Regions from separate parts of the Eggerthella timonensis genome, predicted to be linked through region 1. Evidence: predicted binding sites of a transcription regulator. Region 1 holds the regulator's gene; the other holds the start of a gene.

Region 1 (3,869 bases):
TGGCCCTCGTCGCGCGCACGGGCTGCGACGCCGTGATGATCGCCCGCGGGGCCGAGGGCAACCCATGGCTGTTCGCGCAGGCCAAGGCCGCGCTTGCAGGAGAGCCCGAGCCCGAGGCTCCCGGCATCGAGGAGCGCATCGCGCTCGCGCGCCGTCATGCGCGGCTCCTCGGCGCGCGCGAGGGCAAGAACATCGTGCGCATGCGCAAGCACGCGATGTGGTACCTGGCGGGGCTGCCGGGCGCCGCGGCCGCGCGCGGCCGGATCAACGGCTGCGTGTCGGTGGAGGATTTCGACGAGGTGTTCGACGAGCTGCTGGCGTGCGCCTGCGCGCACGGCGCAGCCCACGAGTGAGAAGCGAGGCGCGCATGCCGCACGATCCGTACAAGGCGCTCTACCTGCATCTGCCGTTCTGCGTGAAGCGCTGCGCCTACTGCGACTTCGCCACGGCGGCCGTGCCCGCCGGCTCCCCCGAGATCGACGCCTACGTGGAGGACCTCAGCCTGCAGATCCGCCGCAAGGCGAAGGAGGGCGAGCTGGGCGCGCTCGAGACGGTGTACCTCGGCGGCGGCACCCCGAGCCACGTGGGCCTGGCGGGCCTGTCGATGCTGCTGTACACGCTGTCGCTGTCGATGCACCTCACGCCCGAGGTGGAGTGCACGATGGAGGCGAACCCCGAGAGCCTCACCGAGCGCATGGTGCGCGATATCTGGGCCCTCGGCGTGAACCGCCTGTCCATCGGCGTGCAGAGCTTCGACGACGAGGTGTTGCGCACGCTCGGCCGTGCGCATTCCTCCGAGGACGCCCGCCGCGCCGTCGAGGCGGCGCGCACGCGCTTCGACAACGTGAGCCTCGACCTCATGTGCGGCATCCCGGGGCAGAGCGCGGAGAGCTTCGAGGCCGGCGTGCGCGAGGCGGTGCGCCTCGGCGCGACGCACGTGAGCGTGTACCCGCTGACCATCGAGCCGCACACGCCCTTCGACGCCGCGGTGTTGGCGGGCGAGCTCGAGGAGCCCGACGACGACGTGGAGGCCGCGCACATGGAGATCGCCGCGCGCGTGCTGGCCGAGGCGGGCTTCGAGCGCTACGAGGTGGCGAGCTACGCCCGCCCCGGCTACCGCTGCCGCCACAACATCGCGTACTGGACGGGCGTGCCCTACCTGGGGCTCGGCCGCTCGGCCGCCACGATGACGCAGAACGCCGAGCGCCGCATGCGGGTGAAGGACGGCGCGGTCACCGACGACCTCGATCCGCGCCAGATGGCCGCCGAGGACCTCATGCTGGGCATGCGCATGACCGACGGCGTGTCCGACGAGCGCGTCGCGCGGGCCGCCGAGCTGCTTCCCGAAGCGCCCGCGACCTTGGCCGCCCTCGAGGAGCGCGGCCTCGTCGAGCATGCGAAAGGCCGCTGGCGCCCCACCGAGCGAGGTTGGCTCTGCGGCAACGAGCTGTACGGCGAGCTGTTCGACCTGGCGCCCTAGGCCAGGCCCTTCGCGCTCCCGCCTTCTCCGTGCATGCATTGAGGGAACGGCAGCGCGAGAATCGCCCGGAAGCAAGCAATTTTTGCGTTTTGCGCGTTTTAAGCTTGCATGCGGGCGGTTTTTGCCCGAAGCTCGCGCTGCGTTATGCACATAAGCCCTGATCGCATAGGTGGCGTACGGCGATTGCCCTGAAAAGCGCGCTTCCGATGCGCGCAAAACGCAAAAACTGCTTGAAACGCGCCGATTCGCGTGTCGCGAATAGCCCGGGAGCCTGCAGGGCTTCCGGGCGGCACGCGATCGTGGGTGCCGCGCGCGCGACTGGCACGCGCGTCCCATGTGCAGTAACCGTCGAGTTTCTCCACAATTTGCGACTGTCGTTAGCACTCTCGGCTTTCGGCTGCTAATATGATGCGTTACTATGGTTCGGGTTCGGGTTCGGGGAACGCGGACCGGCAAGAGACCGGTAAGAGAGAGGTAGGTGGAGGAGCGTGCTTTCGGATCGAAGGCAACGGGTGCTGAGCGCCCTCATCGAAGAGTACGTCGCGCGCGCTCTGCCCGTGGGGTCGCGCACGTTGACGGAGCGCTATCAGCTGGGCGTGAGCCCGGCCACGGTGCGCAACGAGCTGTCCGTTCTCGAGGACGGCGGCTACATCACGCAGCCGCACACGTCTGCCGGGCGCATCCCGACCGATTTCGGCTACCGCGCGTTCGTCGACAACCTGCTCGCCTCCGACCTCGCCGGCGACGACGACCGCTACCGGCCCGTCGTCGACCAGCTGCGCCGCAGCGCGAGCGAGCTCGATGCGCTGCTCGAGCAGACGTCGTCGGCGCTCACCCGCCTCACCGACTGCCTGTCCATCGTGCTGGCGCCGTCGGTGCTGAACCTGCACATCAAGCAGCTCTCGCTCATCTCGCTGTCCCCGCAGTGCGCCCTCGTGGTGCTCGTCACCGAGGACGGCCAGGTGTTCAACCGCCAGATGGAGTTCGCCGAAGAGGTGTCCCCCGACGACTTGGCCCGCGTTCAGCGCTTCCTCTCCGAGGTCATGGGCGGCAAGTCCCTGCAGGAGATCGAGGACGGCCTGGGCGAGGGCATGGTCGAGGCGTTCCGCGACCCGCTCGTGCGCATGGCCCTCGACGAGGTGCTGTCGTGCCTGCAGGAAGGCGACGCGTCGCGCACCCATCGCCTGGGCGTCAGCTCGCTTCTGACGAAGCCCGAGTTCAGCCAGTCCCAGGCGCTGCTGCCCGTCATGCAGGTGCTCGAGGACGACACCGTGCTGCTGCAGATCCTCGACGACGCCGCCCGGCGAAGCGCGGGCGTTCCCAGCGTGCGCATCGGGCGCGAGAACGACGCGGCCGCGCTGGCGGGCGTGTCGGTGGTGGCCAGCCGTTACGGGCGCGGCGCATCGGCGGGCGTCGTGGCCGTGGTGGGGCCCACGCGCATGGACTATTCCAAGGTGATCCAGGCGGTGCGCATAGCGAGCGCGGCGCTGGAGGACGTATAAACGACATGTGGCGGCGGCGCGGGACGCGCCGTCCTCGAGGAAAGGTTTCGAAAGCAAGATGGCGAAGGATCTGTACGAAGTTCTGGGCGTGTCCCGCGAGGCAACCGAAGACGAGATCAAGAAGGCGTTCCGTCGGCGCGCGCGCGAGCTTCATCCGGACGTGAACAAGGCGCCCGATGCCGAAGACCAGTTCAAAGAGCTGAACGAGGCCTACGACGTGCTGTCCGACGCGCAGAAGCGCGCCCAATACGACCGCTTCGGCACCATTCCGGGCGCGGCCGGCGGCGGCAGCCCCTACGGGGGCGGCGGCTACGTCGACTTCGAGGACCTCTTCGGCGGCGGCTTCGGCATGGGCGACATCTTCAGCTCCTTCTTCGGCGGGCAGGCGACCGGCCGCACGCCGATGCGCAAGGAGGGCCGCGACATGGGCGTGGGCCTGCGCCTGACGCTCGAGGAAGTGGCCGCCGGCGCGAAGAAGGAGATCGTCTACGACCGTCTCGCCCCGTGCCCCGACTGCGAGGGCTCGGGCCTCGGCCCCGACGGTCGCGAGGTCACCTGCCCCGACTGCCACGGGCAGGGCCGCGTGGTCACCATCCAGCACACGTTCCTCGGAGACATGCAGACGGCCACCACGTGCAAGACCTGCGGCGGCACGGGCCACACCATCGAGAACCCGTGTCCCGAGTGCGAGGGCCAGGGCCGCGTGCCCGACCGCCAGCGCGTCACCGTGGAGGTGCCCGTGGGCATCCGCGACGCGCAGCAGCTGCGCCTGTCCGGCTTCGGCGAGGCCGGCATGCACGGCGCGCGCCCGGGCGACCTCATCGTCACGTGCCGCATCCAGCCGCATGAGTTCTTCGAGCGCGACGGCGACAACCTGCACGCGCGGG
Region 2 (3,869 bases), 1.7 Mb from region 1:
GCGCTGGCGGAGGTGCTGCGCACGTCGGGCCTCGAGGTGACCATGCAGGACCTGCGCGACAACCCCGACGGCTACGCGGTGCCGGGCGGCGCCCCCTACGAGCCGAAGAAGTACGAGACGGGCAAGATCCGCAAGGACGGCCAGCCCGGCTTCAACACGCCCAGCGGCAAGATTGAGCTGGTGTCCGAAGTGATGAAGGAATGCGGGCTGGAGGGCCTTCCGCTGTACAACGAACCGGTGAGCAGCCCCATCAGCACGCCCGACCGCGCGAAGGACTACCCGCTCATTCTGAACACGGGCTCGCGCGTGCCCATGTACTCGCACTCGAAGCTGCGCGACTGCCCCTGGCTCAACCAGTTCATGCCCGATCCCATCGTGCGCCTGCATCCGAAGACGGCGGCTGAGCGCGGTCTGGAAGACGGCGATCAGGTGCGCGTGTTCAACCACCTCGGCGAGATCGAGGTGAAGCTTGAGGTGACGAACCTCGTGCTGCCGGGCGTGGTGGACATCTTCCACGGCTGGGAGAAGGCGAACGTGAACAAGCTGACCGAGCGCGAGTTCGACCACGTGACGGGCTACCCGCCGTTCAAGTCGGGCCTGTGTCAAGTCGAGCGAGCGTAGGTGGTTGCCATGAAGCCGAAGAAGTGGCCCATCGTCGTCGGTACGGTCGCGCTCGTGTTTGTGGTGGCGGGCATGGGGTTCTGGGTGTGGCACGAGCAGCCCAGCTTTTGCGCGGCCATCTGCCACACGCCGATGGATCCCTACGTCGAAACCTACGATCAGCCGTTGGGCGAGGCGGGCGTGGACAAGTGGGGCAACGAGGTGGCCGACACGTCCAGCATGCTGGCGGTGGCGCACAAGGCCTCGGGCAAGACGTGCCTTGACTGCCATGTTCCCACGCTGGGCGAGCAGATGGCCGAGGGCGCGTCCTGGGTAACGGGCGGTTACGGCGTGCCGTTGCAGGAGGCCACGCTCGCGGACTTGGGAGCGGCGCGCGGCGTTGCGTCGGATGAGTTCTGCCTGAACGAGTCGTGCCACAACCTCACGCGCGACGACCTGGCGAACGCGACCGCTGGCATGACCCGCAACCCGCACCTGGCCTACCACGGCGACATCACGTGCGACTCGTGCCACAAGGCCCACCGCGCGTCGGTGAACTACTGCACCCAATGCCACGCCGACGCCGAAACCCCTGCCGGTTGGCTGACCGCGAAGGAAAGCACCGACCTGCCCACCGGGTAGCGCCGCGCGCTGAGCGGAGCCATCCCTCCCTTCTGATCGAGCGGCCGTCCTTTTGGGCGGCCGCTCGAGGGCTTTCCGGCCGTTGTCTCGCGTGCGCAGGAGTCGTCTGTCTGATGTGCGGAAAAATCGGGGTTTTGGCAATCCTGCTCGATTGTTTGGTGCGTTCGGAAAATCGCGACCTGGGGTTTTCTGGCGATGCGCGTCGTCGGCGCGCTGTCGATGGCGTTCGAGACGAGGGCGAATTGCCAAAACCCCGATTTTCCCGCACATAGCCAGTCGAAGCTGCGCTTCCGGCTGTCTGCACGACGGGGAGCGCAGGAGGCGTTCTGCCTCTCCTGTGCAGCTGTTCTGCAATCGGGGCGTCTTCCGCTTGACATCTCCGCGTGCCGCACTAAAATCACGTGTTAGCACTCGAAGCCCGAGACTGCTAAAGATGCAGTCCGGCACGTACGAAAAGGAGAGCGACGCCAACTATGCGCAAGTTCAAAACCGAGAGCAAGAAGCTGCTCGACCTCATGATCAACTCCATCTACACGAACCGCGAGATCTTCCTGCGCGAGCTCATCTCGAACGCGTCGGACGCGGTCGACAAGCTGTACTTCCGCAGCCTCACCGACAAGGACATCCAGCTAGGCAAGGACGAGCTGGGCATCCGCGTTGCGTTCGACAAGGACGCGCGCACGATCACGGTCAGCGACAACGGCATCGGCATGACGAAGGACGAACTCGACCGCAACCTGGGCACCATCGCGCACTCCGACAGCATGGAGTTCAAGACGGACAACGCCGACGTGCAGGGCGACGACGTGGACATCATCGGCCAGTTCGGCGTGGGCTTCTACTCCGCCTTCATGGTGGCGTCCAAGGTGCGCGTCGTGTCGAAGGCGTACGGCAGCGACGAGGCCTGGGCCTGGGAGAGCGACGGCGTCGAGGGTTACACCATCGAGGAGGCCACGCGCGAGGGCCACGGCACCGACATCATCCTCACCATCAAGGACAACACCGACGAGGATAGCTACGACACGTTCCTCAGCGAGTTCAGCCTGAAGAACCTCATCAAGCGCTACAGCAACTACGTGCGTTACCCCGTGCAGATGGAAGTGTCGAAGACGCGCCAGAAGCCGAAGCCCGAGGACGCCGGCGACGACTACCAGCCGGAATACGAGGACTACACTGAGATCGACACCATCAACTCGATGATCCCCATCTGGAAGCGCAGCAAGTCGGAAGTCACCGACGAGGAGTACCACGAGTTCTACAAGACCGACTTCCACGACTTCACCGACCCGGCGCGCACGTTCAGCATCCACGCCGAGGGCGCGCTCAGCTACGACGCGCTGCTGTTCATCCCCGGCCGCGCTCCGTACGATCTGTACAGCAAGGACTTCAAGAAGGGCCTCGCGCTGTACAGCTCCAACGTGCTGATCATGGAGAAGTGCGAGGAGCTGCTGCCCGACCACTTCAACTTCGTGCGCGGCGTGGTGGACAGCCAGGACCTGCAGCTGAACATCAGCCGCGAGACGCTGCAGCACAACAGCCAGCTGCGCGCCATCGCGAAGAAGATCGAGAAGAAGATCACGTCCGAGTTGAAGAAGATGCGCGACAACGACCGCGAGGAGTACGAGAAGTTCTTCGAGAACTTCGGCCGCGGCCTGGAGTTCGGCATCTACAACAGCTACGGCTCGCTGAAGGACCAGCTGGCCGACTTGTTGCTGTTCTACTCGGCAAAGCAGGAGAAGCTGGTCACGCTGGACGAGTACTTGGCCGCCGCCCCTGCCGACCAGAAGGCCATCTACTACGCGGCGGGCGAGAGCATCGAGCGCCTGGGCAAGATGCCCATCGTGAAGACGGTGTTAGGGAAGGGCTATGACGTGCTGCTGTGCACGAAGGACGTCGATGAGTTCTGCTTCCAGGCGATGATGACGTACGGCGCGCCCGCGTCCGAGGGTGAGGAGGCGCCGGAGCCGCTGGAGCTGAAGAACGTGGCGTCGGGCGACCTCGATCTGGCCTCCGAGGAGGAAAAGAAGGAAGCCGAGGAGACGACGAAGGACAACGAGGCCCTGTTCGCCGCCATGAAGGATGCGCTGGGCGACTCGGTGACGAAGGTGGCCGTGTCGTCGCGCCTGGAGGATGCGCCGGCGTGCATCACCGCGGCGGGCCCGGTGTCGCTCGAGATGGAGCGCATCATGGCGCAGATGCCCGACGGCGGCGACGCCATCAAGTCCGAGCGCGTGCTTGAAGTGAACGCGAAGCACGCGGTGTTCGACGTGCTGCGCGCTGCGCAGGAAGCCGGCGACGCCGACAAGGTGAAGCTGTACGCGGAGCTGCTGTACAACCAGGCGCTGCTGGTTGAAGGCCTGCCCATCGAGGATCCGGTAGCCTATGCGAACGCCGTGACGAAGCTGATGGCGTAAAACTTGTTGAAGCGGGGGCGCTCGTGCTGGCGAGGCCCCTTCGTTTTTGCCGCGCGCGAACGAATGTTTCACGTGAAACGCGCGAAGCAACTTCTTCTTGGGAAGCCCTTGTCGTCTTGGCGGCAAGGGCCTTTGCTTAGCTTTCGAAGGGCGCAAAAGGGTAGCCATGACAAAGTTTTCCGTGGCAAACCTCGGGTGCTTCGAAGTGGTGGG

What was found. The regulator HrcA, encoded in region 1, represses chaperone genes, less so after heat shock. The targets are predictions, from matches to a motif close to TNTTAGCANNCNNNNNNNNNGNNTGCTAANA.
Region 2: a site for HrcA is predicted at 1,645-1,675, ahead of htpG (molecular chaperone HtpG). Genes of this name have one in related genera too.

The regions. Positions count from the first base shown of each region.
Region 1 covers NZ_FXXA01000002.1:2,556,612-2,560,480, reverse strand. Annotated here, with positions in the region: gene dusB (tRNA dihydrouridine synthase DusB) at 1-353, shown strand, start outside; gene hemW (radical SAM family heme chaperone HemW) at 368-1,480, shown strand; gene hrcA (heat-inducible transcriptional repressor HrcA) at 1,969-2,982, shown strand; gene dnaJ (molecular chaperone DnaJ) at 3,041-3,869, shown strand, end outside.
Region 2 covers NZ_FXXA01000002.1:831,426-835,294, forward strand. Annotated here, with positions in the region: gene C1A15_RS03460 (molybdopterin-containing oxidoreductase family protein) at 1-621, shown strand, start outside; gene cgr1 (cytochrome c-type protein Cgr1) at 631-1,242, shown strand; gene htpG (molecular chaperone HtpG) at 1,716-3,656, shown strand.